Regions from separate parts of the Bhargavaea sp. GQ12 genome, predicted to be linked through region 1. Evidence: riboswitches for the same ligand, from Rfam matches in the RefSeq annotation. Region 1 holds a riboswitch; the other holds the start of a gene.
The links. A riboswitch is a leader RNA that binds a small molecule or an ion and turns the genes downstream of it on or off. The one in region 1 is predicted to bind lysine.
Positions count from the first base shown of each region.

Region 1 (3,421 bases):
TCTCCGATCGGCGGATGATGAGCGCTCGCTGATTCTTGCAACACATCGGGGTGCCGTCAAACGGATGCCGATCAGTGAATATGAACTCGGTTCACGTGCAAAACGGGGACTCGTGTCATTAAAAGAACTCAAATCCAACCCGCATCGGATTGCAGGTGTCGTCCTCGCCGACAAACAGGACACCGTCATCCTGCGAACGGACAAGGATGCGGAAGTACCCGTATTGCCTCATGCTTACCGGATGGCCGACCGTTATTCAAACGGCAGCTTTGCCGTCGACCAGAAAGAGGACGGTTATGTCACTGCGGTCTATCTGGCCGTCGACATGGAAACTAAAGAAAATGAACAGGCATAAATGAATACTCCCCCTGTCCGCAGGCCACCAAGGCAGCGGGCAGGGGGAGTTTATGTTGAATCATTATGTTGCCGGTTTCATCATTCATAGGGTCGGTTTCTGCATTCGCGCCCGCAATTTCGTCATTCACGGGCTCAATTTCGTCATTCGCCCCAGTCGGGAACTCCAATGACGAGATCATCCGGTGGAATGACGAAATCAGAAGGCCGAATGACGAAACTATTGAAACGAATGACGAAATCGCAGCAGCAATGTTACCAGGCATAAGAAAAAGCGGAGGGCAAGCGCCCTCCGCTTTTAATCTTTTCAGGAATCGCCGATTCCGAGATTATCGTAAGTATAATAGCCGTTTTCCTTATGGATCAGGCGCTCTGCAACATTAAGTGCGCCGGATGCGAAGATGTCCTTGGACTGGGCGTGGTGTGCGATGGTGATTGTCTCATCGTGCCCGGCAAAGAGGACTTCATGGTCTCCCGTAATCGTGCCGCCGCGTACCGCATGGATGCCGATCTCCTCGTCGGTACGCGCGCCTTCCGTCTGGGAACGGTCATGCACGGGATGGACAGATGGCCGGGCAGATGCGATGGCATCATACAGCTTGATGATCGTCCCGCTTGGTGCATCGACCTTTTTGCGGTGATGGCGCTCGGTCATTTCAATATCGAAGGCAGGAAGGAGGGAGGTGGCATAGCGGACAATCTCCGTCAGGATATGCACCCCGTAGCTCATGTTTGCACTGAAGAAAATCGGCTGGCGATCCGCCTTTTCCTTCATCTGTTCAATCAGAACTTCCTTTTCTCCTGTTGTTGCGATCACCAGAGGCAGTCCGGTGTCCGCAGCAAGCAGGGCTTTCGTGAGGACAGGATGCGAAAAGTCGATGACCGCATCGGCTTCCGGAAGGCGTTCATCCGGCCGGTAAACCGGATAGCCGTCAGCCGACTGGCCGCGCAAAAGCAGCACACCCACAATCTCATGTCCCCGTTCCTTGGCAAGGGCGGCGACGCGTTTGTTCGACGCGCCGTACCCGCAAAGCAGCAATTTCATGTCAAACCTCCATCATCATTGATTCAAACTGCCGGATCAGGCGGCTTTGCTCCTCCTCTTCCAGCGGCAGGAGAGGGAGGCGTACTTCATAGTCGCCGAAGCCGAGGTGCGATGTGAGCACCTTGATCGGAATCGGATTCACATCAACCGACAGCGCGCTGATCAGCGGGGTCAGGCGGTAGTGAAGCTCCTGTGCACGCGTCAGATTGGTGAATGTCTGTTCGTACATTTCCTGGAACTGGGCGGGCACCGCGTTTGCCACAACCGAGATGACCCCCTGGCCGCCGAGGGAAGTAAACGGAAGCGCCGTATCGTCGTTTCCGCTGTACAGTGCGAATGACGGATCCGTCACGAGGCGCACCTGGGACATGTAATTAAGGTCACCGGTGGCATCTTTTAAGCCGACAATATAAGGATGACGGCTGAGTTCGAGCACCGTTTCAGAAGTGATCGTCATACCTGTGCGGGAAGGGACATTATAGAGGAGGGCCGGGAGCTCCGCAGCATTCACGATCGCCTCGAAATGGCGGATCAGGCCGCGCTGGCTCGTCTTGTTGTAATAAGGGGTAATCAGCATGAGGCCGTCCGCACCGATCTCCTTCGCTTCGCGGGAAGCACGGATCGACTCGGCGGTGGAGTTCGAACCCGTTCCGGCGATGACCGGAACACGGCCTGCAGCCGTTTCTACTGCAATTTCAAGGAGACGTCTGCTTTCTTCGGCAGTGAGCGTCGAGCCTTCTCCTGTCGTGCCGTTGATGACGAGCGCCTGGATATTGTTCTCGATGAGAAACTCCAGGTGGCGGCGGAAGCTGTTGTAATCGACTTCCTCGTTCGTGAATGGGGTGGTGACTGCTGCGGCTACTCCAGTAAATAGATGTGTCATGTAAAATCCCTCTTTCTATCCATAATGTATTCCGGTCTCCCGGTTTCCGGCACAAACGCCCGGACAATGGATGAAATGTCCCATGCATCGGCATAAATAAAAGCCGGAAACGGTAGGTTTCCGGCTTGTGATAGGCGATGATGCACGACCCTGAGGTCACAAGTGGAAGCACTCCATTATTACGAGAATAATGACAGCCTGCATATTGTTCATATGCAGTCCAACGGGGGACAGTCTGCAAACCAAACCCCGTTTCGGCAAATCTCCCTTTCCGCCCGCTACCGGTCTGCAGCCGTTGCAGCGGGGTACTCATGATCTTTGCTCCTCATCCATTGCTATTAAATTTTGTTATTTCGAATCTTGTGTACTACGTTAACATGAAGAAACAAAGAATGCAACGTGTTTTGTGCAAACTTTCAGCGAAAGAAATCAAAGAACACGACTTATGAGATGGAAAACAGCTGTTAGGACCGTAAAAACAAGTGTCCGGACAGAAACATGGTGGATCGGTATTTAAGATCATGCAGCAAAGAAAAAGGCTGAATCGACTTCAGAATGCGTCTCAAATAGAAATGAGACGGGACTGCAGCAATTAAACGGTATTGAGATGAAGCACCAGATCTGAGTTGTGAGACCAAAAGAACCCGGGTTCATGACACCATGGGGTCTTATAATAGTACATACAACAGCGAAGCCCAGTATCTAAAACCGATTTCAGGCCCGAAAATTCAATTTCGTCTCACTGTCTTAAGTATACTACTTAATGATACGTAACTTCCGAAAATAGAAATTATGTAAACTAAAAATAAGAGAAGCCCTTTACAGCATTCAAGCTGCTCTCCCATCATACATACATTTGTCTTTAAGTCACCAACCTTAAGGCTGACCAGTTTTATAAGTTTGCCGTCTGTTCACGTCTTATGGCTCCTTGAGTTGCCCGTCTGCATAGCTGTCTTGTTGATGATCAGCCGGACTGATGGCTTTGCCGAATTCAGATCTATAAAATAAGTGTCCGCTGTGAATTCAGTACTCCGAGTTCTGACGCACTTGGACTAAGATAAAAATCTTTACGACTGCTGATTTCGGTGGCCCGCCCTATATGATCTATATCTCAAAGCCAGTTTCTCATTTTGTCGTTT
Region 1 covers NZ_JCAXEU010000007.1:50,238-53,658, forward strand. Annotated here, with positions in the region: gene parC (DNA topoisomerase IV subunit A) at 1-355, shown strand, start outside; gene dapB (4-hydroxy-tetrahydrodipicolinate reductase) at 662-1,399, opposite strand; gene dapA (4-hydroxy-tetrahydrodipicolinate synthase) at 1,401-2,282, opposite strand; lysine riboswitch at 2,441-2,619, opposite strand.

Region 2 (3,421 bases), on a different contig from region 1:
TGCGGAGCACACGGGCGGCAAGATTGATGTCATCCTCGGCGGACATACCCATCATCTGTATCCGGACGGCAGGGAGGTCGGCGGCACGCTGATCGCCGCAGCCGGAAAATGGGGACAGTATATAGGCGAGGTGACGCTGACGTTCGATCATTCGGAAGGGCGGGTCGTCGAAGCAACGGCTAAGGTCCACGACACGGAGACACTGCCCATACCCGATGACGACACGAGCTATGACCGTCAGTTAAGGAAGAAGGCGGCGGAACTGCTGTCGGCAACCGTATTCCAGACACCTTACGAACTCCGGGGGGGCTGGGCCGGTCCCACCGCACTTTCCGACCTGTTTGCTGATGCACTCCTTTCCCATACAGGTGCAGATTGCGCCATGTTCAACTCGGGAATCTTTCTCGGCGGACTACCGGAAGGCACCGTTTCCGGGATGGACCTGCACCGTCTCCTGCCACATCCGATCAATCCGTGTGTCATTACGCTGACCGGCACTGAAGTGGAGGAGGCATATGAGCTGAGCCTGGATGCCGAGTGGCCGGACATCCGGCTTAAAGGACTCGGATTTCGGGGCGAGGTGGTCGGGGCGATGATCCATCACAAAATGGGCCGCGGTTCGGACGGCAGGCTGCATGTGGCCGGCAATCCGGTTGAACCGGACAGGCAGTACCGGCTGGCAACACTGGATCTGTTCACCTATGGTTTCTTTTTTCCGGCATTCAAGAAGGCCAAAAAAGAATATTTCATGCCGGAATTTATCCGGGATGTCCTTGCCGGATACGCAATCCGGAAGTTTGGTGCACCCTCCTCATAAATCCATCCCTCTCCCCGTAAGATGGGGCAGGGGGATTATTTATTGAAGTTTCCTTATGCGCGCAGGAGGAGGCTGCGACCCGGAGCGGGAAAAAGGCGGCTCCTGCCGCTCCTCCTCCCGGTTGGACTCATCATGGTGGTGGGAATGTTTTATTTTATCAATGCCAGGCTTGCACCTGCACTGACCGAGTACGCGGAAGTGCAAACGGCAAAGATTGCCTCACAAGTGATCGCCAAGGCCATTGATGCACGGACGGCAAATGTCCTTGATGTTAACGACATCATCGAGTACGTCCCTGCCGAGCAGTCGGAAGTTGTCACGGCCAAGCTGAATACGGAAATCATCAACCGCTTCATCGCGGAAACTCATGGCCTGGTCGAGGACCACCTTGAAATGGCCGAGGCAGGGGACCTGAGCGCGCTGCCCAAAATCGAGAACATCGAGTATGATGTGGAAACGATGAAGGACAGAGACGGCATCGTGTTTTTCGTGCCGCTCGGTCAGGCGATCGGTATGCCAATGCTCGGGAACCTCGGCCCGAAAGTCCCGATCCGCTTCCATGTAATCGGCAATGTCCACGCCAACGCCAAAACTGAGATCCGTGAGTTCGGCATCAACAATGCGCTTGTCGAGGTAAACGCCATTATCCAGGTAAATGTCCAGATTATCGTGCCGTTTGCATCCAAGCAGTCCACTGTCCAGCAACAGATTCCAATTGCCATCGGCCTTGTGCAGGGCAAGGTGCCGCATATCTTCAATAAAGGAGAGAATGTGGACCCTCCGTCCATCGAAGTGCCGATCCCGCTCCCGGAAGACTAAATCTCCTATTGCAAACTTCAGGTTCATCTGCTATGATCGTTGACATGGTATAAATAGAATCGATTGGGTAGAGGCCGCAATCGCTTATGAGTAGCACACGTGAGTTGACAACGATGACCGTGCGTAAAAGGAAGCATTGCCGAAGTGGACCGGAAAGTCAGCGAAGGTCCGCTGGGGCCATTCCGAACAGGGATGGCACTGTCATGCGGGAAGGCCCGCATGGAGAGCTACAGATCGTACGTTGTGATGATGCATTCCAACTGACGAACTTAGTTACGGCCGGCTTCCTTTTGCGCAACAGCGCAGGGTGCCGGTCGTTTTAGCTTTTGCAAACAGGCTTTTACCCCTTCGGAAACGGAGGAATGGAAACATGTCAGGTACAATACTTTCGATCCTGCCGCCGCTGATCGCCATTGTCATGGTGCTGGTCACGAAACGCGTGCTTCTCTCGCTCGGCACAGGAATCATCGCAGGCGCACTGATTGTAGCCTCATTCAGTCCGCTGGCGTCTCTCAAGTCGTTCTGGACGGCACTCACAATCAGCTTCTGGGACGGCGGGCTGAATACCTATAACATCTTTATCATGCTGTTCGTCCTTCTGCTTGGCGTACTGACGGCATTTGTCAGTCTGTCGGGCGGAAGCCGTGCATTCGCCGAATGGGCGACAAAGCGCATCCGGACCCGCCGGGGGGCAAGATTGCTTCCGGTCTTTCTCGGAATCCTGATTTTCGTCGATGATTATTTTAATGCGCTGGCAGTCGGACAGATCGCCCGGCCTGTCACGGACTCGCATAAGGTTTCACGGGCGAAGCTGGCCTATTTCATCGACTCGACTTCTGCGCCGATTTGCTCGATTGCTCCGATTTCCAGCTGGGGCGCATACCTCATCGGGGTGATCGGTACGATTCTCGCCGGTGCTTCCGTCGTATCTTATTCCGCACTTGAAGCATTCCTGCTCATGATTCCGATGAACTTCTATGTGCTTGCCACATTGGTCTTCGTGTTCTTCGCGGCCATCACCAATTTCGATTTTGGCGAGATGCGCAAGCATGAGCGCCGTGCCATCGAAAAAGGTGAACTGTTTGATCCGAATAAGGAAGTGCCGGGTGAGCTCAAAGAAGAGTTCCCTGTCCACAACAACGGACGTGTCATCGACCTTGTGCTTCCGATTATCACACTTGTCGCAGTCACATTCGGCGCCATGATGCTGACAGGCTACCGCGGAAGCATGGCTGAATACGGCCGCTCGGATATCTGGACCATTTTTGAGATGACAGATGTTCCGGTGTCACTTCTCGCAGGGGGCATCGCCGGAGTGCTGGTCGCGCTGGTTCTGTTCATGACCCAGCCGGGGAAGGGAGACTTCCGCAAGTCAGACTTTATCGTTCCTGCATTCACCAGCGGTATCCGGGCAATGATGCCGGCGGTATCCATCCTCATTCTCGCATGGGCGCTTACGTATCTGATCGGTGAACTCGAAACAGGCGCCTTCCTGTCCGGAGTGGTTGAACGAGCAAACATTCCTGTAGAACTCCTTCCGGCGATCATGTTCGTCCTCGCGGGCGTCATGGCGTTCTCGACAGGGACATCTTGGGGATCGTTCGGTATCCTGCTTCCGATAGCAGGGGAAATCATGCTGAACGCGGCCCCCGAGATGCTGATCGCGTCTCTTGCTGCAGTACTCGGCGGCGCAGTATTCGGTGACCACTGTTCGCCGATTTCAGATTCGACAATCATGTCGTCGACCGGAGCGGGCTCCAACCATATCGACCACGTAGCCACACA
Region 2 covers NZ_JCAXEU010000008.1:35,706-39,126, reverse strand. Annotated here, with positions in the region: gene AC6CHQ_RS09055 (bifunctional metallophosphatase/5'-nucleotidase) at 1-817, shown strand, start outside; gene yunB (sporulation protein YunB) at 860-1,636, shown strand; lysine riboswitch at 1,697-1,874, shown strand; gene AC6CHQ_RS09045 (Na+/H+ antiporter NhaC family protein) at 2,007-3,421, shown strand, end outside.
Region 2: linked by a shared signal. The riboswitch ahead of AC6CHQ_RS09045 (Na+/H+ antiporter NhaC family protein) and the one ahead of dapA (4-hydroxy-tetrahydrodipicolinate synthase) in region 1 are both predicted to bind lysine.